DNA from 2 places in the Lutimaribacter marinistellae genome. Region 2 is predicted to be linked to the other one. Evidence: riboswitches for the same ligand, from Rfam matches in the RefSeq annotation. Region 2 holds a riboswitch; the other holds the start of a gene.

Region 1 (12,227 bases), on a different contig from region 2:
ATCGCCGCCTCGAGCAGCGGCACAAGTGTGTCCAGCGCGTGATCGAGACTGAGCGGGCTGGAATGCGACATGGCTGCCGACAGCATCAGGCCGGAATAGACCTCGCGCCCCTCGGCATAGGCGCGCATCGTGTTTCGCAGGGGCAGGGCGTTCAGCCGGTCGGTGCCCGCGCCTGCGTCGAGCCAGATCAGCGCGTCGACGTCGATCGGCGACAGGTCCTCGGGCGGGATCGGGACATAGGTGGTGTTGAGCCCGCCGCGCGCGTCGATCTCGGTGGGGATGGTGAAGCCGAGGTCGCGCAGCAGGCGGCCGCGAATGTCGCGCCCGGTATAGGCACCGATGCGCCCTGCCCAGACCACGGCGGCGCTGGCGCCCTGCCAGTCGGGGTGGTCGGCGCGTATGCGGGCGAAGCGGGCGTCGAGCCGGTCGATCCAGGCCTCGGCCCGGTCGCTGTGGCCGGTGGCCCGGCCAAGGTTGCGCAACATCCCCTGCCACGGCGCGCCGTAGGGGCCCCACTCGGCCTGATGGGCGAGGGTGGGGGCGATCTGCGACAGCAGGCGGTAGTCATGGGCGGTCATGCCGCTCCATTGTCCGACGATCAGGTCGGGCTGCATGGCGGAGATGGCCTCGATATCGATCTCGCCCTGCATGACGATCGGTTCGGCCTGCCCGAGCGCGTCCTGCGCCCAGGGCCAGACGCCGAACGGGTAATCGCCATACCATTTGCGCAGGGCGTAAGGCCGGAGGCCGAGCGCCAGCAGGAAGTCGTGGCCGATGAAGCTGAGCGAGACGACGCGAGTCGGGCGGTCCGGGATCTCGGCAGTGCCGAAGGCATGGGGGATGCGCACCGGAAACTCCTGCGCCGCGGCGGGGGCAGAGGCGAGGGTCAGCGAGAGGAGGAGCGCGCGCAGCATCGAAGGCACCATGGGTTGGGGCGGCCCGGTCGGGCCGCCGCTGGAGTTCAGAAGGTCGAGGAGAGGGTGAGCGCCACGTTACGCCCTTCACCGAAGTAGCAGGCGCCGCCCTGGCAGGTGGTCATGTAGCGTTCGTCGGTGAGGTTCGCGACGTTGAGCGCCAGCCGCCAGTTGTCCCGTTCGTAGGCGATGGCGGTATCGACCAGCGTGTAGGCGGGTGTGGTGAACTGGCCCGCGCCGTCTCCGGCGGTGCCGTTGTAGCGGACGCCGCCGCCGAACTGCCACCCTTCGAGCGCGCGGGGCGCGTAGTTGAGCCAGAGCGATGCGGCGTGGGTCGGCACCTGCGCGATGTCGAAGCCATTGGCGTTTTCGGTGTCGAGATAGGTATAGGCGGCCTGAACCGAGACCTCGCCAAAGCTGTGGAAGGCCTCAAGCTCCAGCCCTTGCGACTTTGCCTCGCCCGTCTGCACTTGAAAGCCGGGATTGACCGGGTCGTTCATCAGTAGGTTGGATTTGGTCAGGTCGAACAGCGCGGCCGACAGCAGCGTGTCGGTTCCGGCGGGCTGGTACTTCACGCCCAGCTCGACCTGTTCGCCCTCGGTCGGGTCGAAGGCGTTGCCGTTCACATCCGTGCCAATGGCGTCCTGTTCAAAGCTGGTCGCGTAGCTGAGATAGGGCGCGAGGCCGTTGTCGAAGACATACATGACGGCGGCATTGCCGGTCCATGCGCTGTCCTCGGCCGCGGTGGTGGTCGCGCCGAAGCTGCCGTTCGAGGCCCCGCTTTCGATGCGGCCGTAGCGCAGGCCGAGATCGACGATCCAGTTGTCGACCGTGGCGCGGTTCTGGGCGTAGATCCCCCATTCGTCGACCGAGGTGCCGGGCGTGTCGGTCACGGTGATCGGGGTGAAGCCGGAATAGACCGGGTTGAACGGATCGAGCGGGGCGTTCTGCGCGCCGTAGCCGATATCGGAATCATAGGTGCCACGGCTGTAGCTGGCGCCGAGGAGAGTGCGCATCTCGACCCCACCCATCGCGTATTCGGCGGTGGCGTAGGTGTCGAGGGCAAGCGTTTTCAGCTCGTTCTCGGCCCGGTAGAATGTGCGGTTGATCGTGCCGTCGGCGTTGTAGCGCCCGTTGGTGAAATTGTCGAAGGCCCACCAGGCGTGCTGATACTCGGCCTCGCCTTCGAGGTAGCGGAAATTGGCATTCATGCTCCAGACCGTGTTGAAGCGGTGCCTGAACATGGCTGTGATGCTGCGCTGTTCGCTTTCGAACATGTCGAAGCCCGGCTCGCCCACGAAAAGATCGGCGTCGAGGAAATCGCCATTGCCAAAACCGGTGGCGGGCAGCAGCGTGCCGTAGATCGAGGCGAACTGGATGAGCGGGCTGCGGTCGCTGTCCTGGTAGTTGGCGAGCACCGTCAGCTCGGTATCCTCGGTTGGTCGCCAAGTGATCGAGGGGGCGAGCGACAGCACGTCGTCCTGTGAGTAATTCACCTGCGTCTCGGACTCGCGGGCGACGCCCACGAGGCGGTACCGCAGCGTGCCGGTTTCGTTCAGGTCGCCGCTGACATCGATGGCGCCCTGCACCCGGTCATAAGATCCGACCTGCAACTGCCAGAGGTTCGGCGCGTCCTGCGCTGCGGTCTTGGAGGTGGTGTTGACCACACCGCCGACCGAACCGCTTCCATACAGGCCCGAGGCGGGGCCGCGCAGCACCGCGACGCTGTCGAGCATGAAGGGTTCCGGCGTGGTGTCGTTGTAGTAGCCGTAGCGTGCCGGCAGGCCGTCATGCAGGGTGGTGGGTTTGAACCCGCGGACGAGTGTCCAGTCCGAGCGCGCGTCGAGGCCCCAGATCCCGGCGGTCACGCCCGCGGTGTATTTCAGCGCCTCTTCGACCGACCGCGCGCCGCGTTGTTCGATCTGCTGGGTGGTCACGACGCTGACCGAGCGCGGCGTTTCGGCGATCGGGTCGCCGGTCTTGGTGATCGTGCCGCTGCCGGTGGCAACGGATTCGCCGAAAAAGCCGTCGGTCTGCTGACCTTCGACGGTGATGGTCCTGAGTTCGATCACCTCTTGCGCAAAGGCCGGCAGGGCAGCGGCGATTGCGCAGACGGAGGCCGTCGCGCGCAGTAAGGACATGTCCCGTTCCTTGTTTCTTGGTTTTCTGGGAATGCCTGGCAGCGCGCTGGGTCAGGTCACGCGGCCTAAGCTGGTCTCAAATTATTGTCAAGTAAAAGAGTCGGGTTTCTTGATCCGCTATTAGGTCGAACTTCGCGATTGACAAGGCCCGGGCGCATCTGCGATTTCCGCCATGTTCTGGTCCGGGTGTGACGCCATCCGGATAATAGGGAACGAGGTGCGGCAAACGGGAGTGTTTCCCTGCGGCCAAATCCTCGACTGCCCCCGCAACTGTAAGCGGCGAGCACTGTCGGAAGATGCCACTGTCCGGTCACGGATGGGAAGGCCCGGCAAGGCCGAGACCCGCAAGTCAGGAGACCTGCCAGAACGATCACCCTGACCCGGCGCGGGGCGCGTCGTGGGCAACGGTCCTTTCCGTAGTGGTGGTGCTCTCACCGTTTGCGGAAGGTGCACGACCTTTCCAGACACCCGGCAACACGAAGGTCTGGAAAGGACCTGAACGATGACAAAACTGCTAACTTCCGCCTCCATCCTTGCGCTTGGGCTGGCACCTGCCGCCGTCGCGCAGGAGGCGTTCGACCTTGGCCAGATCAAGATATTCTCGACTGTCGGACAGAACGAGATCGATCTGGACCGCACCGGCGCCACCGTCGAGGTGCTGACCGAGGACGAGATCCGCGCCGCACCCGAAACCCGCGTGGCGGATTATCTCGCCAAGCTGCCCGGCGTTTCGGTCAGCGCCAATGGCGGACTGGGCGCCAATACCACGCTGCGCGTGCGCGGGCTGGACGGTAAATACATCAAGGTCCTGATCGACGGCATCGACGTGACCGACCCGGCCGCGCCGCAGACGAGTTTCAACTGGGGCAACCTGACGACTTCGGGCATCAGCCGGATCGAACTGCTGAAAGGCTCGAGCTCGGCCATTTATGGATCGCGCGCCATTGCAGGCGTCGTCAACATCACCACCGCGCGCCCCGAAGAGCCGGGGACCGTGGTGTCGGGCGCGCTGGAGGCGGGGAGTTTCGACACCTACCAGGGAACGCTTGGCGTGGCGACGCAGGGCGAGCGCGGCGGCGCGGCGTTCACCTTCAACCATGTCGACACGGACGGGTTCTCGTCTCGTGACGGGGCGGCCAATACCGAGGATGACGGGTTCCGGGCGACGCGTTTCAACTTCTCGGGCGATTTCCAGGCGACCGACATGCTGACGCTGGGCCTGTCGGGCTATTACCTCGATGCCGAAGGCGCTTTCGACGAGTTCGGCGGCGATGGCGCGCCGCCCTTCGACGAGTGGAACACGACCGAGAGCCTGGGCCTGCGGGCGTTTGCCGCCTTCGAGACCGGCGCGCTGACGCATCGGCTGTCGACCAGTTACTTCCGCAGTGACCGCGTAAGCTCGTCCAACGGGTTCGACTCGATCTTTGACGGCGAGCGGCGGCGGGTCGATTATGTCGCCGAGGGCAGCGCCAGCGATCAGTTGCGCTACAGCTTCGGGGCCGATTGGGAGGAAGAGGAATTCGCCACCAACACCGATAGCGGGTCTGTCCAGACGACCGGCGTGTTCGGCGAGTTGCTCTTTGCGCCGACCACCGACCTCGACCTGTCGGCTACGCTGCGCTACGACGACCATTCGACATTCGGCGGCAACCTGTCGGGGCGTCTGGCCGCGGCCTACCGGCTGAGCGAGGGCACGATCCTGCGCGCGGTCGCAGCGACCGGGTTCCGGGCGCCATCGCTTTACGAGCTGAACAGCACGCTTTACGGCAACGCGGCGCTGGAGCCCGAGGAAAGCCTGAGCTTCGAACTGGGGGTCGAGCACCAGTTCGGCAACGGTTCATTCGTCAAGGCGACGGGCTTTTACACCGAGATCGACAACCTGATCCAGTTCGTCACGCTGACCAGCTTTCCCTTGCCGTTCACGGGCCAGTACCAGCAGACGCCGGGTACCTCGACCTCGAAGGGCATAGAGTTGTCGGGCCTGTGGGCGATCACCGATACGCTCGCGCTGATCGGGGCCTATACCTATACCGATGCCGAGGATGCGACGGGCGCACGGTTGCTGCGCGTACCGGGGCATGACTTCGTTCTGGGGCTCGAGGCGGAAATGGGCGAGCGCTGGGCCGGAACCGTGACGTTGAACCACGTGGCCGACCGCCCCGACGAGTTCGGAACGGTGATGCCGGATTACACAGTCGTGAATGCCAGCGTCGCCTATGACATCAACGATCGCACCGAGGCATATATGCGGGTGGTGAACCTGTTCGACGAGCAGTACCAGACTTCGGCCAATTTCTCGGCGTCCGACCGTGCGGTTTACTTCGGTGTCCGTGCGCGGTTCTAGGATCATAACCTGCCTTGCCGCGCTGGTCTTTGCCGGCGCGGCCTTGGCGCAGCCGCAGCGAGTGGTGTCGATGAACCTGTGCACCGACCAGCTGGCGATGATGCTGGCCGCGCCGGGGCAGCTCCACTCGGTCACGTTCCTGGCGCGCGATCCCGGCTACTCGGCCATGCCCGAGGAGGCGATGGCCTACGAGGTCAATCACAGGCTGGCCGAGGAGATCTATCTACAACAGCCGGACCTCGTGATCTCGGGCTCCTTCTCGGGTCATGCGACGGTGGACATGATCCGCAGGCTGGGCATCGAGGTCGAGGTGTTCGACCCGGCCCGCTCGCTTGAGGATGTGCGCGCCAATATCCTGCGCATGGGCGAACTGCTGGGCCGGCAAGACGCGGCCGAGGCGATGGTGGCCCGCTATGATGCGGGTCTTGCGGCCTTGCAGGTCAGTGCCGACGAGAACGGGCCGCGCGCCGCCATATACGCGCTGCGTGGCTGGACGCAGGGCGAGCGTAGCCTTGCCGGGCAGATCCTGCGCGCCGCCGGGTTTCGCAATATCGCGGCCGAGCTGGGCTATGACTGGGGTGGGGTTCTGCCACTTGAGCGGCTGGCGATGATCGATCCGGACGTGGTGATCACCGCGCGCCCCTCGCCGGGGCATGGCCGCGCCAAGGAGACGATGGACCATCCGGTGATCGACTACTTGCGCGCGCGCGCAGGCCAAGCCGTGATGTCCGACCGCGACTGGGTCTGCGGGACACCGCATGTCCTGGGCGCGATCGAGCGGCTGGCGGCCATCCGCGGGCAGGTGGCGCGGTGAGGGCGCTGGAGCCCCTGTTGGCGCTGGTGGTGCTGGCGCTGTTCATCCTGTCCCTGACCATCGGGCCGGCGGAGGTTCCGGCGGGCGAAAGCCTGGCCGCGCTGTTTTCCGACGACTATGGCCCGCTGTCGCTGGTGATGCAGGAAATCCGTCTGCCAAGGGCGCTGCTGGGTGTGTTGATCGGCGCCGGTCTGGGCATGGCGGGTGCGGCGATGCAGGGTTACCTGCGCAACCCGCTGGCCGAGCCGGGGCTGATCGGCGTGTCCGGGTCGGCGGCCTTTGGCGCGGTGCTGGCGATCCACACCGGGCTGGCCGCGGCGAGTGCGCTGTCGCTGCCCTTTTCCGCGCTGGCGGGCGCGCTGGTCTGCGTCGGGCTGGTCATGGCGCTGGCCGGGCCGCGCGGCGGGTCGCTGACGCTGATCCTGGCCGGTATCGCGATCTCGGCCCTTGCGAGCGCGCTGACCTCGCTGGTGCTGAACCTGTCGCCGAACCCCTTTGCGGCGAACGAGATCGTGTTCTGGATGATGGGCTCGCTGGCGGATCGGTCGATGCTGCATCTGTGGCTTGCCTTGCCTTTCATCCTGCTGGGCATGCTGCTGCTGGCGAGCACCGCGCGCGGCATCAGTGCGCTGACCCTGGGCGAGGACGCCGCCGAGACCATGGGCATCAACCTGTCGAGGCTGCGGCTGCTTCTGGTGCTGGGGACCGCCGCGATCGTCGGGGGCGGCACGGCGGTGGCGGGGGCGATCGGGTTCGTCGGCCTCGTGGTGCCGCATATCCTGCGCCCGCTGGTGGGTGCCGATCCGGCGCGGCTGCTGTGGTCCTCGGCGCTGGGCGGGGCGGTGATGTTGCAACTGGCGGATATCGCGGTGCGCGTGGTCCTACCCGAGCGCGACCTGAAGCTGGGCGTCGTGACCGCCCTGGTGGGTGCGCCGCTGTTCCTGCACCTGATCTATCGCACGCGGAGGGACCTGGGATGAGCGCGGGGTTCGATCTGCGGGGGCTGGGCGTCAGCCTGCGGGGCAGGCCGGTCTTTTCCGATGTCACCCTGTCGGTGCGGCCGGGCGAGATGGTCGGTCTGATCGGGCCGAACGGGGCGGGCAAGACCTCGTTGATGCGCGCGGCGCTGGGGTTGATCCCCTGCGAGGGCGAAAGCTCGCTGGCGGGGCTGTCGCCCGCGGCCCGGGCGAAAACGGTCGCGTGGATGCCGCAGGCGCGCGAGATCGCGTGGCCGGTTCCGGTGGAGCGGCTGGTGGCACTTGGACGTCTACCCTATCTGCCGGCGCGGGGCGGCCTGCCGGAGGCGGACCGGGCCCATGTCGACCGCGCGCTGGCGCGGCTGGACCTGCAGGGATTGCGGCATCGGGCCTCCTCGCGCCTGTCGGGGGGTGAACAGGCGCGGGCGCTGATCGCGAGGGCGCTGGCGCAGGACACGCCTGTCCTGATGGCGGATGAACCCATCGCGGGGCTGGACCCGGCGCACCAGATCTCGGCCATGCGGATCTTTCGCGATCTGGCGGGCGAGGGGCGGGCGGTGATGGTCTCGCTGCACGATCTCGGGCTTGCCGCGCGGCATTGCACGCGGCTGATCCTGATGGCGGGGGGCGGTGTGATGGCCGACGGACCACCGGGCGAGGTGCTGTCACCCGGGCGCATGGCGCGCGCCTTTGGCGTTTCGGTCTGGCACCAGGAGACCGAGCATGGCCCGGTCTTCCAACCGCTCGAGGTGGTCGAGTGAGCCGCGTGGTGCTGGACGCGCCCTGGCTGAGTTTCGACCTGGGCGCGGAGATGGAGGTGCTGAGCTGGTCGATCAACCGGCCCGGCCAGGTCCGTGCGCGGCGGATCCTGTGGCGCGAATTGCGCAACGCGGACCTGCCGCCGGACCTGGATGTGCGCGACTGGGCAGAGAGTGCCTTGCGCGACCGGGGCGAGGAGGGGGCCGTGCTGTTCCTGACCTCGCGCGATGTGACCACCTTCGAGGAACGCCGCACGCGGGTCGGAGGAGTGGAGGCCCACGCGGTGGCAACCGTGGGCCTGTCGAATGGCGAGCGGGTGGGCAGCCGGGTGGACTACTCGGGCCGTAACTGGGACGCCGACTGGGGTACGATCAACGTTGCGGTGCGGCTGGATGCAGGGCCGGATGGCGGGCTTGACACGGCGGGGATGCTCGAGGCGATGAGCATCGCCGTTCAGGCGCGCACTGCGGCGGTCATGGATATCGGGTTTGCCCTGCCCACGGGAACTGCCACCGGGACCGGTACAGATTGCGTCGCGCTGGCCGCGCCGGCCGGCACCGTCGCCTTTAGCGGTTTGCATACCGAGATCGGCGAGGCCATCGGCCGGGCGGTTTACGACGCGGTCCATGCAGGCACCCGCTCATGGGCCGCCGAGCGGGGACTGGCGCGGTAGGTGGGCACGCGTCCTAGATGAACTCGAAATCGTCGAAGGTGATGAGCCCCGGCGTGCCATGCATGATCTGCACCGACCCGTCCGTCCACGCCGCGAGCGTGCCGAGCGCATTCGAGGTCAGCGTGACGTCCGGCTGTTCGACCGGACCCGCGATCACGATGCGGTCGAACCCGTCGCCCCAACCGGTGATCTCGTCCGTGCCGGTCGCGTAAAGCGTGTTGAACACGAAATCGTCCGCGCCCAGACCGCCGGTCATCGTATCGTTGCCGATGCCGCCGTCCAGAGAGTCGTTGCCGTTGCCGCCGCGCAGTACGTCATTGCCCCATTGGCCCTTGAGCGTGTCGTTGCCGCCGCCGCCGTTCATCGTGTCGTTGCCATATCCGCCTTCGACGCTGTCGGCGCCGTACCAGCCGGTTTGCGCGTTGTCCTCGAACAGGTCGTGACCTGTGTTGAGAGAGACCTGGTCGCGTCCGTCGCCGCCGAACACGGTGTCGTCACCGTCTCCGGCAATGATCACGTCTGCATAGGTGCCGCCATCGATCCAGTCGTTGTCCGAGCCGCCTTCGAGGCTGTCCTCGCCCGCGCCGCCACGGATCGTGTCGTTGCCGCCGGCCCCGCGGATGGTATCCTGACCCAGATCGCCATTGATCTCGTCCGCGCCGTACCAGCCGGTCTGGGCGTTGTCCTCGTAGAGGTCGTCGCCGCTGCCGAGATGCACCTCGTCGCGCCCGTCATCGCCGCGCACGGTGTCGTGACCCGTTCCGGCATCGATGTAGTCGGCATAGGTGCCGCCCTCGATCATGTCGTCGCCTTCACCGCCGAGGATGCTGTCCTCGCCGGTGCCGCCGAGCAGGCTGTCATTCCCTTCGCCGCCCTCGATCGTGTCGAGCCCGGCGCCGCCTTCGACGGTGTCGTTGCCGCCACTGGCGCGGAGGAGGTCGTTTCCGTCGCCGCCAAGCACGCTGTCGGCGCCATACCAACCGGTCTGGGCATTGTCCTGGAACGTGTCGTTGCCTGTGCCGAGATCGAACACGTCGCGGCCGTCGCCGCCATTGACCGTGTCGTTGTCCGCGCCCGCCACGACCCGGTCGGCATAGCTGCCATCCTCGATCAGGTCGTCGCCGTCGCCGCCCTCGATATAGTCCTCGCCTGCGCCGCCGAGCAGCGTGTCGTTGCCGCCCATGCCGATGATCGTGTCAAGTCCGGTACCGCCATCGACCGAGTCCGCGCCGAACCAGCCGGCCTGGGAATTGTCGAAGAACGTATCGTTGCCTGCGCCGAGGGCGACCACGTCGCGCCCGTCATCGCCATAAACCGTGTCGTTGCCGTTGCCTGCGTCGATCCGGTCGGCGTAGCTGCCGCCATGGATGAAATCGTCGCCGTCGCCGCCCGAAATGCTGTCCTCGCCCTCGGCGCCACCCAGGGTATCGTTGCCGCCGCCGCCGTTGATCGTGTCGAGCCCGAGCCCGCCATTGACGATATCCGCGCCGAACCAGCCGGTCTGGGCGTTGTCGTGGAAGACGTCGTTGCCATCGCCGAGATCGACCACGTCGCGCCCGTCATCTCCATAGACCGTGTCGTTGCCGAAGCTGCCGGTGATCGTGTCGGCATAGCTGCCGCCGCGGATCAGGTCATCGCCGCTGTCTCCCGACAGGCTGTCCTCGCCCGGGCCGCCCTCGATCGTGTCGTCGTCATCGCCGCCTGAAAGCGTGTCGAGACCGGCGAGGCCGGTGATGCTGTCGTCGCCGCCCTGGCCCGCGATCACGTCGTTTCCGCTGGTGCCGGTCAGTGTCTCGTCGGCGCTGGTGCCCACGGTGTGCACATCGTAGCTGCGGGTGTAGAGGTTGCCGTCCTGTTTCCAGCCGACCAGCAGCTCGCCACTGTCGAGTACCGTAAGATAGGACAACTGGCAGGCCACCTGCGTCGCCGTGTTGACGACGAACTCCTCGCCGACCTTGGCGCCCTCGGAGTCGAAGCGCTGCGCCACGATGTCGAAATAGTAATCGATCCCGATCCAGCCGCGCGTCCACGCCGCGACGAAGCCGCCATCGGGCAGCGCGACGAGCGAGACGTGGTCCTCGTCCGAGGTGGTGGTGGTGTTGAGCCGCACCTCGCCGGTCGTTGCGTTGCCCGACGCGTCGAAGCGGCGCGCGTAGACGTTATAGCCCGAGGGCTCCTGACCACCCGACCCCCAGGCGACGAGATAGCCGCCATCGGACATGGGGATCACGTCCGGCATCCGCTGCGTGCCAGCGGTCGTGGTGTTTACCAGCGTTTCCGAGGTCACCGCGGTGCCGGTAGCGCTGTACTGGCGGACATAGACATCCTCCCCGTCGATGCCGTCCTTCATCCAGGCCACGACGAAGCCGCCGCCGGTCAGGGCCTTGATCTGCGGCGACTGTTCGTCGCGGTTGAAGTAGTCGTCGAGCCCGGTAGAGATCTGGAACGTGGTGCCGGTGGGCGCGCCTGTGGCCGACAGCAGCTCACCCTCGAGCGTGTAGGGGCCATAGCTGGGTCCCTGCATCCAGATCACCACCACGGTGCCGTTGCCGAGGGTGGTGAGGTCGGCATTCTCGCTGTACACGCCGGTCGTGCTTTGCAGCAGGTATTCATCGCCGATTGCCGCACCCTGCGCGTCGAACCGCCGTGCGGCGATGACCTCGTAGGGGAAGTTGCCGAGCGAATCCGCGATCGAGCCGAAGGTGACGAGAAAACCGCCATCCGACAGCTTGGTGATCGAGGGCATCCGCTGCGTGTATTGCCGGTCGGTGTTGACGTAGAAGTCGGAGCCGAGCGCCGTGCCATCGGCGGCAAAGAGGCGGCCCCAGATGCTGGTCACGTCACGGTCCCAGCCGCCGGGCAGGTAGGATCCGTCGGCAGTTTCCCAGACCGCGAAATAGCCGCCATTGTCGAGCGGCGCGGTCTCGAGCCGGTATTGGTTTGCAAAGCCCGGTGAATTGACCTGAACCGGATCGCCGGTGGGTGTTGGCGTGAATGACATTGCTCGATCCCCTCTCATTATCCCTGCGAGCGACCGGTGCGAGCTGTCAGACCGCCCCGGCGGCAAGCATCTTGAGACGGTCCGGCAGGGCAATCCTTGATCTGCGTCAAGCGTTGCGTGGGATGTGGTGTTTGGCGTATAAGCCAAGGCAACTGGTGAGCACCGCGACCGGCGGGCTCGTAGCATCACGCGGAAAGACGACGAAGGTTCTGTCTACCTTTGACTGCGTTGTTTCGGTCTCAGGTCGACCCTTGGTTGAGCGCAGACAAATTATTGACGTGACATGATTCAGCGACCCGGTACGGTTGCCCGAAATCGCCGACCGTTTGTGGTCGGCGAAGAGATTTGTCGTTTATCGTATTTTGCGTTGAGGAGGGATCGGGATGACAATTTTGAACCAGGGTGATGTGGCCGTCGTAGGCTGGCAACCGGATACGGTAGACGCATTCAGCGTCGTGTTTCTGGTCGATGTGGACACCAATGACCCGATCATCTTCACCGAACAAAGCTGGACCGACGGTAACAACTTTGCCAGCGGCGAAGGACAGATTACCTGGACACCACCGAGCAATCTGACGGCGGGAACCATCGTCACTTTCTCGGA
Region 2 (12,227 bases):
CTATGCCAGCAACAAGATCGGCGCCTATTTCGTCTACATGCCCTCCGATCTGGACTATCCCTTGCATCATCATCCTGCCGAGGAGGTCTATTTCATTCTGGCAGGCGAGGCGGAGTTCTGGGTCGAAGGGGATGGCGCAAAAGTCATGAGGCCCGGCGACCACGTGTTTCATGCATCGAATGTTCCGCACGCCACCCGCACGCTGTCCCGTCCGCTGCTGGCGCTGGTCCTGTGGCGGGGCGATCTCGGGACGAAACCGGTGTTGACCAGCGCAGAGCCGGGCGTGTGACTCCGATGGATACCTCATGCAAATCCGGCGACCCGATCTACAAGGGGTTAGAACCATGACCGTCTTGTCGACGCCTTCCTTGACGCGTGTCGCGCCGATGCGGATCAACCGATTGCGCGCATGGCATGTCCCGCTGACCAGCCACACGGCCTATTACATGGCCGAGGGCAAGACCTGTGACACGGTGGAAAGCGTCGTCATCGCACTTGATACGGATGGCGGCCTGACCGGTTGGGGCGAGGTCTGCCCGATCCCGCATTACCTGCCTGCCTATGCACGCGGTGTGACACCTGCGTTGCAGGAGATGGCGCCGATCATTCTGGGGGGCGATCCGATTGGCCCGGACGCCTTGATGGCGCAGGCCGATGCCTATCTCATGGGACATCCCTATGCAAAATCGGCCTTGGATATCGCCCTGTGGGACCTTACAGGCCAGGTAGCGGGATTGCCCCTGCATGCTCTTCTGGGTGGGCAGCGGCAGGCCGATCTTCCACTCTATCATTCGATCACTTGTGTCGAGCCGCACGAAATGGCGCGCATTGCGATCGACGCGCAGTCCCGCGGAATTAACCAGTTCCAGGCCAAGCTCGGCGCCTCGGGTGACTGGCAGACCGATGTCGAGCGGCTGATCAAGGTTCGCGAGGCGGTCGGACCCGGCCCGCTGGTCTATGGCGACTGGAACTGCGGGGCGACGTCACTTGATGCCACGCGCGTCGGGCGCGCGGTGGCGCATCTCGACGTGATGCTGGAGCAACCCTGCGCGACCCTTGATGACTGCGCCCGTGTACGCCAGGCCACGGGCCTGCCGATGAAGCTGGATGAACTGGCACATGACACCGACAGCCTGCTGCGGGCACATCGGCTGGGCATCATGGATGCGGTTGCTCTGAAGCTGTCGAAATTCGGCGGCCTTTCGGCAACCCGGCGTGCGCGGGACTTATGTCAGCATCTCGGCGCCCGGATGTGTATCGAATGTACCTGGGGTTCGGATATCGTCACGGCTGCTGCTTTGCACCTGGGCGCTTCGACGAATCCCAACCGCCTTCAGAATGTTTGCGACCTGTCCGGGTATGTCAGCCCGCGCCTCGCCCCGACGGCCCCGGAGCGCAGCGAAGGAAGGATCGCGCCGCCGCAAGGCCCCGGCCTCGGCATAACAGTGGACGCCGCCCAATTGGGCCAGCCTGACCTGATACTGGATTGATCCCATGAACCGACTGCATTCCCAATCCGAATGGATTTCCCGCGCCCGCGAAGTCTTGCCTGCCGCTGGCTTTGGCAATTTCGATGCGTCCATCGTCATCGCCCGGGGTGAGGGCAGCCGCGTGTGGGACGAGGACGGAAACGAGTACGTCGATTACCTGATCGGATCGGGGCCCATGCTTCTTGGTCACGGCCACCCCGAGGTGATGGAGGCCGTGTTGGAGCAACTTCCAAAGGGCATGACCTTTTTTGCCAACAACGCGCGTGGCATCGAACTGGCCGAGGCCATTGTTGACGCTGTTCCGTGCTGCGAGCAGGTGCGCTTCGTCACCTCGGGGAGCGAGGCGGACATGTATGCGATCCGCCTGGCCCGGGCCTTTACCGGCAAGTCCAGGATCCTCAAGTTCGAAGGCGGCTATCACGGGATGAGCGCCGAGGCCCAGATGTCTCTGGCCCCAATGAAACAGGTCAACTTTCCGACGGCCGTTCCAGACAGCGCCGGTATCCCACAAGGTGTCGCGGACGAAATGCTGATCGCCCCGTTCAACGACCTCGACGCCGTGGCTGGATTGTTGAACGAACATAGCGACATCGCCGCCATCATCGTCGAGCCGTTGCAGCGGATCATACCGGCCAAACCCGGCTTTCTTCAGGGCCTGCGCGATCTCTGCACCAAGCACGGCGTTCTGTTGATTTTCGACGAGATCGTCACCGGCTTCCGGCTCGCCTATGGCGGGGCGCAGGAACGTTATGGCGTAACGCCGGACATCTGCACGCTTGGCAAGATCATCGGCGGCGGGTTCCCCCTGGCTGCGCTTGGTGCGTCGGCTGAGATCATGGCGCATTTCGACAAGGCGACCGTCGGTGCCGAGAAATGGCTGATGCAACTGGGCACACTGTCGGGCAATCCGGTCGCCTCGGCAGCGGGCCTCAAGACAATGGAGATCCTGCGTCGTCCAGGCCAGTACGAGCGTTTGCGGCAGCTGGGGCAGACCCTGATGGATATGCAGACCGAGGCTCTTAACGCCGTTGGCGTCTCCCACCGAATCTGTGGTGATCCAACCCTGTTCGATATCTACTTTACCGATGCCGACCCCATTGACTACCGCAGCGCCCGTCACCGCGATCCGGCCGTCAACGAGGCATGGAACGCGACCTTGCGGCGCAACGGTGTCTTCAAGTCGCCGGGCAAGCTCTACCCGTCGCTAGCGCTGGATGAAGAGGATCTCGACCTGACGCGCCGCGCGATCGAGCAGGCATCGCAGGTAATCGCCACAGCTTGATCAAATGGCTGGGTTGCCGGGCCGGCCCAGGGGCCGTTCGGCTCAAAGGGTCACGATGTGATTGTCCCACGCGCATTCCATGCGGTTGACGGGGCCGACCACCGAACCTTGCACCGTCAACAGCCCTCCCAACCCATCGCTGGCCAGGTAGCCATCGTCACGTGTCGCAAGGCCGCAGATGTCGGTTCGTGAAACGAACCCGAGGAATCTCCCGCCAGTATCGAAGCGGTGCAAGCGGCCTCCGCGCGGCGAGGTGATGGCAATCTCCGTGCCGTCGCCCGAAAACGCGATGCTGCCGGCATAGCCCTGCATCGCGATCTCGTCGGCAAGCGGTGCCTCGGCCAAAACCGGTGCCATACCCGTTCGGTGCAGTCCCAAAAGCGGGGGCGCGGCCCCGGCTTCCCCCTGCCACTGCATCGCAAACCCGACCAGCCCATCGCTGCGTACTGCGAGGTGCCGGATCGAATTGCGGTGCAAATCCCGGTCGAGGATAATTGTTTCTAACACCTCGCCAGCCAATGACATGTAGGTAAGGTTCGGCTGCATGGTTTCGACGTTCAGCTTGCGACGGTCACGCGGATCGGTCGCGATGCCTCCATTGGCCACTATCAGCGTTTCTCCGTCAGGCATGAGCCGCAAGTCATGGGGGCCGATCCCGCCCGTCGCAACCTCGCCAAGCCGCGCATACCCGCGCGACGCGTCCCACATCCCGATGCGGCCTTCGCTGGTTTGGGCGACCTGCTCGCTCGTGAACAGGATCCTGCCATTCGACGAAAAAACCCCATGCCCATTGAGATGAATACCCTTGGGTGGCGTCAGACGATGCAGCACCCCGCCGCTGGTACAATCCAGCACAAGCGCGAACAGTCCCGGTCGACGGGCAAACGCGACAGCTTCGGCCAGATGTGGATGGCCCGCACCTGCGTGGCCGCGTCCTGGCAGCGGGATGCGAAAACTGGCCCGGCCCGCGTCGTCCAGACCATAGAGTGCAAACGTCCCATCCGGATCGCGCGCGGCTGCAAGGAAGGACGGGCTTCCGACAGCGGCCCACCCCAACCGTGGGGCAGCCCCGGCAGCGATGAGAGACGCGATGAAATGGCGACGTGTCGTCATGGCCTCAATCACCGTCCTGCGCGTTGAAGCCGGGCGCTATCCCCAAGCTTGCGCCGATCTCGCTTTCGATTGCACGGCGCAGGTCCTCAACGGCAAGTGCCAGCGCTTCGACCCGCAGCCGCGCCTGCGGATCGGTGATGTCTTGAAACGCCGCATCCGACACCCGCTCTGCTGTATCGTGGACACGTTGCAAAGCTGCGTTCGCCTCGGGAAGATCCCGTTCGGCCAAGGCGCTTGCCAGTGCGTGCGCGGCTTCGCTCGCCATGACAGCGTTTCGCAGGCTGCGGCCCGATCGCCGTGCCTCTGCCCGGGCTGGCCGGGGGCGGTCGAATGTTCCCAGCGGACGGGCAAGGCGTTGATCCGTGGTAAATTCGAGCGAGGACAGGATCTGCGTATAGATTGCCCGCAAAGCCTCGTCTTCGTCCAAGAAAGTAGCGTTGCCTTCTTCTCCCGCGCTGCGCAGGGTTTCGGCGAAGTCTCCAAGCCATGCCTCGCTTAACCCCGCGGCCTGCAGAGCCATGTCGGAAGCGATCGCACGTGTGAGGGCGCAGCTGTAACTGTCGGCCTCGTAGGTTGAGAATTCGGGATCGTAGAGCATCATCTCGAGCGCATAGAGCCCGCGCGCGGCTATCGACACCTCCGCATATGCATCTGCGCTTTCCACGACGAGGTCGGCATCGGCGATCAGCCGGGACAGTGTCCGCCCGGTGAAACCGCGCGCGTCGGGCCAAAAGGCGATGGACAGGGCGCCGGTCTCGGATGGCCCCAAGCGCAGGTCCCCCACGGGAATCCATGCGTCAAAGGCGTCGTGAAATGCGGGCTGAAGGGCGCTGGGCCGGCAGTCTCGATCAGCCGCATCCGCCAGCGCCTGCGTTTTCACGGAAAACTCGGACAGGGATGGAAGGATGTGATCGTCCAGAACTTCGTTCACGCCTGCCACGGCAGGGCAGGCAATGCCCAGCGAAAGCGCGATGACAGGTAGCAGTCTCATAAACTCTCCAGGAAACGGATCAGCGCCTTGCGGTCATCCGGGTGCATCGCGACAACTTTCGCCTTTGCCGTTTCGGCTTCGCCCCCGTGCCACAATACGGCTTCGAGCAATGACCGCGCCCGCCCGTCATGAAGGAACTGCGTATGGCCCGAAACGGTCTCGGTAAGTCCAATCCCCCAGAGAGGCGCAGTCCGCCATTCCCGTCCATCCGCGCGGCCTTCGGGCCGGTGATCGGCCAGCCCGGACCCCATGTCATGCAGCAGCATGTCCGTGTAAGGCCATATCAACTGAAAGCTTGCCGGGTTTTCCCCGTCCAGCCGGTGGGTAACATAGTTTGGCCTGTGGCAGCTGGCGCATCCCGTGTCAAAGAACACCTCGCGCCCACGCAGCACCTGCGGGTCGTCCACATCGCGCCGCGCCGGTACCCCAAGCGTGCGGCTGTAGAACGTCACAAGGTCAAGGCCCGCCTGATCGATTTCCAGACCATCCTGTTCCGGGTCGCCGCCATGCAACGCGGCGGCGCAATCGGTTTGCGCGTCGGTACATTCGCCCGATCCTGCCCGGTGGATCGGGTTCGAGATTCCGATATCGCCGGCAAACGCGCTTGCCGTCTGTTCCAGTATGGATGGGTTGCCCGCCTTGTGGCCAAACCGCCCAAGCACCGGGCGATCGTGCACCTCGGACCAGACGACCTGCGCGCGGCCGGAAATCCCGTCGCCATTCGCGTCTTCGGGGTCCGCCCATTCAAGGATGTCTTGCGTCGGAACCGCCTCGAGCAGTCCCATCCCGATCATCTGTGGCGCGACCCTTGGGCTCAGCATCGCCTCTGCGTGCAGCGGGCCGTATCCAAGCTCCGTCGCTGAATAGAGTGGTTGCCGCAAACGCGCGACCTCGCCACCGGACAGCGGAACTTCGATTTCTTCGTACTGGACCTGCAGCCGATATTCCGGCGTGTGGCCCGGCAGACTGAAATCCTGCAACTGGGTGCCATACACCGGGTCCGGCGCGGTCGGGTGCGTGCCGGCAATGTATCGTTCGACTTCGGCCATGTCCGGGGCACGTACCGAGATGCGCAGGAACGTGGATACAGCGGTATCCTCTGGACCCTCGGGTGGGTGGCCGCGCCCATCCTTCAGGTGGCAGCGTTGACAGGACCTTGCGTTGAACAAGGGGCCAAGCCCGTCCGAGGCAAGGGTCGAGGCAGGTGCCGAGACCCAGATGCGCTTGAACATCCCGTTGCCGACACGAAAATCGAGCTCCTGCTCGAAACTCAGATTGGCGGCTGGCTGGGAAAAGGCATCGGCCGTCTGCCGAAGGCGGACCGTCTGCGCCCCGGCGGAGTTTTCCTCGAAGGCCCAAGGTTCCGAAAAATCCTGCGGCATGGACGTCACGGCCGAGACCCGTTCGCGCTCTTCGGCCGTGCGCGAGATGACGTCCAGGTGCACATCCTCCAGCCCGGACCAATCGTCCGCAAGCGCAGTGGTCGGCAAGACAGGAGTCGTAACGGCCACCAAGGTGGCCGCGAAAAGCCGGCTACTCGGCTTCATCCATTCGCGATGCATTGAGATGGGCATAATTCTCCGCGCCGATGCGCTCGTGCAGGTCTAGCTGGGTTTCGAGGAAGTCGATATGGCCTTCTTCATCGGCAAGAAGTTCCTCGAACAACTCCTTGGTCACCCAGTCTCCGACGGACGCGCAATACTCCCGCGCTTCCTTGTAGAGCGCGCGCGCCTCGTGCTCGGCTGCCAGGTCGCATTCCAGCGTTTCCTTTGGGTTCTGACCGGTGCGGATCGGGTCCAGCTTCTGCAGGTTGGGATGACCTTCGAGGAACAGGATACGCGCGATCAGCTTGTCGGCGTGGTTCATCTCCTCGATCGATTCCTCGCGACTTTTCTTGGCCATGTGGCCAAGGCCCCAGTCTTCCTGCATGCGGTAATGCAGCCAGTACTGGCTGACCGCCGTCAGTTCACTTCGCAGCGCGCGGTTGAGATACTCGATGACTTTCTCGTCGCCCTTCATGGTTCAGATCCTCTTCCTGTGTTGCTTCACGGCGCAGACCGCGAAGGTGCATGGGAACTTCAAGGTTGTCGTTTTTCCGCATCGTGTCCACGAACAACGCAACACATCCCCCGCAATCGGCGGCTTTGCCGAGCGCGCGATACACCTTTCTGGGCGTGATGATCGTCTCGGGGTCCGAGGCGCGCATCCAGTCGATAGCGGCGTTGATGTCGTGATCGGTGATGCTGGTGCAGTGACAGATGATCATTGTCGGGCCCTGTTGTGTTGTCGGGGCGGTCGGCCCCGGCCTGTAAACTCACTGAAAGACGGCTGTCGGATCGTCGAGGCTGTCCGAGCCTTCGAACTCGATAGTGTCGAGCTCCAACTCGGCCACGATGCGTTCGATAGATCGTGTTTGCGTAATCAGCGCATCGACACCGCCCATGACCAGTTGCTCACCCGCGTCGTTTCCGCGTTCGAGCATCTGGTCGTAATGAAATCCGGCCTCGGCCGCCGTCTTGATCCGGCCTAGCGCCTTCATCGTCTCCGACAGGCGAGTCTGCATCTCGGCGTCGAGGTCGGGGTTCTTCGCGGCAACGAGATCCGAGATGGAGGCGCCGGAAACAAGCGTTCCGTCTGTGCGGACATACTCACCCAGATATACGTTCTGGATGCCCAACCCGTCGTAGTAATGGCTGTTATGCGTGTTGTCCGAGAAGCAGTCATGCTCTTCTTCGGGGTCGTTCAGCATAAGGCCCAACCGCATCCGCTCGCCCGCCTGCTCCCCGTAAGAAAGCGAGCCCATGCCGGTCAGGATCGCCGACAGCCCCGCCGCCTCGTCCTGCATCAGTGCCGCGCGCGCATCGCCTTCTTCGGTCCACTGGGCCGCCATCCATTCAAGGTCAGACACCAGAAGGTCGGTCGCCGCGGACAGGTATTCCGCGCGCCGGTCGCAATTGCCGCCAGTGCAGGCATCGGCCTGCGCGTAGTCGGTCCAGGGGCGGTTGCCTGCACCGTCCCCATGCCCGTTCAGGTCCTGCCCCCAAAGAAGGAACTCGATCGCGTGATATCCGGTCGCGACATTTGCCTCGATCCCGTCGACCTCGTGCAACGTGTCCTGCAAGAAGGCCGGGGTGATGTCCGCCGCGTCGATCTCTTTCCCAGACAGCGTGAAGGAGGTGTTCGCGATCACGTTCAGGGCGGCCAGCTGGTTTTCGTCCGACGGACCACCATAGGCCCCGTCGACATAATCGATCAGACCTTCGTCCAGCGGCCAGGCATTCACCTTGCCTTCCCAATCATCCACGATCGGGTTGCCGAAGCGAAAGACCTCGGTCTGCTGATAAGGCACCCGTGCAGCCAGCCACGCGTCACGCGCAGTTTGCAAGGCTTCGGGCGACGGGCTGTCAATCAGCGTGGCGACCGCATCTTGCAGGGTCCTGACGGCCGTCAGGCTGTCCTCGTACTTCGCCTGCGCGATATCAGCATAGGTATCCAGAACTTCGCCTGCCGATTGCGCCTGCGCGCCCACGGCCAGACCCGCTGTCAGTGCTGTGGTTGTCAATAATGTCCGGATCATCTCGGGGTCCTTCTGTGCGCTTCGCTTTTTGAATCCAACCACTGATGCCAGGGCCGCCAGACCTCGAAATGATCAAGCAAGGGTTCGACCGGCATGTCCCGACACTCTGCACTGTCGCAAGCCGTCTGCATCAATTCGCAGCGGCAAGGCAGGCAAAAACCATCGGCTTGGCGGTACATCTGTGAGTGGTCCCTGGATTCGGGGTGGCAATAACCCGACTTATTTTGTCGGCCTTACGGCGAACCTGACTGATTCACTCAGTAAATGCAATGCCGATCCTGAAAGAGAGTTTGTCGCACCCGTCTGGCAGGTTGCTCCAGTGCCGACCGAACCCGCGAACCGCCGGTATTCGGTTCTTTCGCGCTGCTGCCCATTTGCCCTCTGGACGTGAGGCACTGGGGCTGCGAATACTGTCCACGATGGTGTCCGGCTCTGACAGGGCCGGCTGAAAAGGGAACGCGGTGCAAGACCGCGACTGCCCCCGCAACTGTAAGCGGCGAGCAACCCCGGCGAACACCACTGGGCCACTGGTCCGGGAAGGTTCGGGGGCGCTTTGACCCGCAAGTCAGGAGACCTGCCATCCCGGACACGCGTCGCGTGTTGCGGTCAACTCAACCCGGGCGGGGTGCCCCGGATGCGGAGAGGAACGACCGATGGACCGCCAAGGCCCTGACACATCGCCGCTGACCATCCCCCGCCGATCTGCGCGGAGGGCGCGATGCTACTGGAACGAACAATCTCACAACTCGACATAGGCCCAGTCCCGCCGAACGTGGCGCAACAGATGGGGCAGCTGGGTTACATGCAATGGATTGCCGCCCTGCCGGGAGGGATGGACTACCGCGAAGCCGCGCGCCGCGCATTGGCAACGGCGCAACCATTCGCGGGCCACTCGCCCGCTGTTGCCGCGTTCTGCGCGCTTGTTCAGGCATCGCTCGATTCGCCCCTGACGCCTCTGCCGATGCGGATGCCGCCGCGTGTACGCCGGGGCGGTCGTCGCGCGTGTCTCGCGGCGCGGGCGATTCCTTGATGACGAAAACAGGGTGACACCCGCATGAGGACATTTCCGCCTGAACGGATCGTTTGCCTGACCGAGGAAACCGTCGAAACCCTCTACCTGCTGGGAGAGGAGGACCGTATCGTCGGGGTTTCTGGCTATGCCGTGCGCCCCAAGCGGGTTCGCAAGGAAAAGCCGCGCGTTTCAGCCTTTACCTCCGCCGACATTCCCAAGGTCCTGGCTCTCGAACCGGACCTCGTGCTGACATTCTCCGACCTTCAAGCCGACATCGCCGCCGACCTGATCCGCGCAGGCGTCACCGTCATGGGGTTCAACCAGCGTGACGTGGCTGGGATTCTCGCGATGATCCGGCATGTCGGGACCATCGTCGGTCGGGCCGATCGTGCGGAACAGCTTGTTGTGGGCTACATCTCGAAACTGGCCGATCTGTCGGCCTCGACAAAGGGCAAACCCCGCCCACGTGTCTATTTCGAGGAATGGGATGACCCCATGATTTCGGGCATCCACTGGGTGTCGGAACTGATCGGCACCGCGGGCGGGGACGACGTTTTCCCGCAACTGGCGTCCGAGCCGGCCGCCAGGGATCGTATCGTCACCTCCGACCGGGTCGTTGCGGCAAGGCCGGACGTGATCATTGCCTCATGGTGCGGCAAGAAGGTGCGGCCGGAGAAGATCGCCGCGCGGCCTGGCTGGGATCAAATCCCGGCGGTCCGCGACGGGCGGATCGTCGAAATCAAGTCGCCGCTTATCCTGCAACCCGGTCCTGCGGCGTTGACCGACGGGCTCGACGCGATCGTTGCAGCCCTGCACGGCTGATCGTGTTCGGGATCCCGCCAGCCTTTGGTCAGTGCATGGATTTCCGCGTTCTGCCGAGGCTTACGAGGTTGAGCGCGGCAAAGACAAGTGCCGCGACACAGACGATGGACGGCCCCGCAGGCGTGTCGAAAACATAGGCCCCCTGTAGCCCGGCAACCGCGGAAAAGGCGCCTATTCCCCCCGCGATAAGCGCCATGCCTTCGGGGGTGCGCGCAAGGCTGCGCGCCGAGGCGGCAGGTATGATGAGCATCGCCGCGATCAGCAGGACGCCGACCACCTTGATCGCCACCGCAACCGTGATCGCCAGCGATAGCGTCAGGATCAGTTGTTCGCGCTTGGGGTCCAGCCCGCTGGCATAGGCAAGCTCTTCGTTCAGGGTCGAGGTCAAAAGCGCCGACCACCGCCACGTGATAAGCGCGATGACCATCGCCACGCCGCCCCAGATCACCACAAGGTCAGAGCGGGAAACCGCCAGGATATCCCCGAACAGATAAGCCATCAGGTCGATGCGGATTCCCGAAAGGAAAGAGACGGCTACCAGCCCGAAGGCCAATGCAGAATGGGCGAGAACACCCAAAAGCGTGTCCATCGCGTATCCGCGACCCGTCAGAAAGGTGACGACAAGCGCCATCAACAACGCCACCGCCATCGCGCCCGGAAACACCGAGATCTGTAGCGCAAGCGACAGTGCCACGCCGAGGATCGCGGCATGCGCGGTGGCGTCCCCGAAATAGGCCATCCGCCGCCACACCACGAAGCATCCCAGCGGCGCGGCGGCAAGCGCCACGCCGATCCCTGCCAGCGTGGCGCGTGTCATGAAATCGTCGAGCATTATTCGGCCGCCTCGTGGCTATGCGCGTGATCGTGGTTGTGATCGTGCCGGTACAGCGCCAGCGCGCCCCCGGTGCCCGTCCCGAACAGCGCCCGGTACTCGGGCGCCGAGGCCACGACCGCCGGTGTCCCCTCGCAGCAGACGTGACCATTGAGGCATATCACCCTGTCCGAGGCGCTCATGACCACGTGCAATTCATGGCTGATCATCAGCACGGCGCAGCCGGTTTCGCGGCGCACCTCTTCGATCTGCCGGTAGAACGCCGCCGAACCCGGCTGGTCCAGGCCCTGTGTCGCCTCGTCCAGAAGCAGGACATCCGGGCGGGTGATAAGCGCCCGTGCCAGCATCACGCGCTGCAACTGCCCCCCCGACAGGCGCGACATCTGCCGTTTCAGCAGGTCGGGCACGCCTGCCGTGGCAAGCGCCGCCCGGCTGTCCTCTCGTGACACCTTTCCGGTCAATCGCATGAAGCGCTCCACCGTGATGGGCAGTGTCTGGTCGATATGCAGCTTTTGCGGGACATAGCCGATCCTGAGGCCAGGCTTGAGCCGTACCGCGCCGCGGGTCGGTTCGGCGGCACCAATGATCGCGCGCAACAGGCTCGTCTTGCCCGACCCGTTCGGGCCGACGATGGTGACGATCTCGCCGGGTTCGATCCGCAAATCGACATTGCGCAAGACCGTGTTCGCGCCATAGGCGACGCTCAGGTTTTCGACGGCGATCAGGCTCATGAGTTGGCCTTGTCGCTGCAGGCCGGGCAGACGCCCTCCGCCTCGACCACGGTTTTTTCGATCTGGAAACCGGCGGCCCGGGCCGCGGCCCCAAGCGTTCCGCGGGCAGGCGCCGACCGCGCCTCGGCCACGTTGTCGCACAGGCGGCAGATCATGAAGGCCGGCGAATGATGTTCGCCCGGATGGGCGCAGGCCACAAAGGCGTTCAGCCGCTCGATCTTGTGTACGAAGCCGTTCTCGACCAGGAAATCGAGCGCGCGATAGGCCACTGGCGGCTGCGAGCCGAAACCCGCTTCGCGCAAAAGGTCGAGAATCGCATAGGCGCCAAGCGCGCGATGATCCTGCAGCAGCAACTCCAGTACCTTGCGCCGCACCGG

The links. A riboswitch is a leader RNA that binds a small molecule or an ion and turns the genes downstream of it on or off. The one in region 2 is predicted to bind cobalamin.
Positions count from the first base shown of each region.
Region 1: linked by a shared signal. The riboswitch ahead of ACFORG_RS10420 (TonB-dependent receptor plug domain-containing protein) and the one ahead of ACFORG_RS08580 (hypothetical protein) in region 2 are both predicted to bind cobalamin.

Region 1 is NZ_JBHRXI010000010.1:325,291-337,517, reverse strand. It holds gene ACFORG_RS10430 (ABC transporter substrate-binding protein) at 1-914, opposite strand, end outside; gene ACFORG_RS10425 (TonB-dependent siderophore receptor) at 962-3,055, opposite strand; cobalamin riboswitch at 3,217-3,435, shown strand; gene ACFORG_RS10420 (TonB-dependent receptor plug domain-containing protein) at 3,558-5,399, shown strand; gene ACFORG_RS10415 (ABC transporter substrate-binding protein) at 5,365-6,213, shown strand; gene ACFORG_RS10410 (FecCD family ABC transporter permease) at 6,228-7,193, shown strand; gene ACFORG_RS10405 (ABC transporter ATP-binding protein) at 7,190-7,951, shown strand; gene ACFORG_RS10400 (adenosylcobinamide amidohydrolase) at 7,948-8,622, shown strand; gene ACFORG_RS10395 (calcium-binding protein) at 8,636-11,623, opposite strand; gene ACFORG_RS10390 (beta strand repeat-containing protein) at 12,007-12,227, shown strand, end outside.
Region 2 is NZ_JBHRXI010000008.1:57,133-69,359, forward strand. It holds gene ACFORG_RS08535 (dimethylsulfonioproprionate lyase family protein) at 1-289, shown strand, start outside; gene ACFORG_RS08540 (mandelate racemase/muconate lactonizing enzyme family protein) at 387-1,490, shown strand; gene ACFORG_RS08545 (aspartate aminotransferase family protein) at 1,495-2,772, shown strand; gene ACFORG_RS08550 (DUF1513 domain-containing protein) at 2,815-3,885, opposite strand; gene ACFORG_RS08555 (imelysin family protein) at 3,890-4,876, opposite strand; gene ACFORG_RS08560 (di-heme oxidoreductase family protein) at 4,873-6,450, opposite strand; gene bfr (bacterioferritin) at 6,410-6,895, opposite strand; gene ACFORG_RS08570 ((2Fe-2S)-binding protein) at 6,843-7,142, opposite strand; gene ACFORG_RS08575 (imelysin family protein) at 7,191-8,453, opposite strand; cobalamin riboswitch at 8,857-9,049, shown strand; gene ACFORG_RS08580 (hypothetical protein) at 9,172-9,483, shown strand; gene ACFORG_RS08585 (cobalamin-binding protein) at 9,508-10,287, shown strand; gene ACFORG_RS08590 (metal ABC transporter permease) at 10,316-11,119, opposite strand; gene ACFORG_RS08595 (ATP-binding cassette domain-containing protein) at 11,119-11,850, opposite strand; gene ACFORG_RS08600 (transcriptional repressor) at 11,847-12,227, opposite strand, start outside.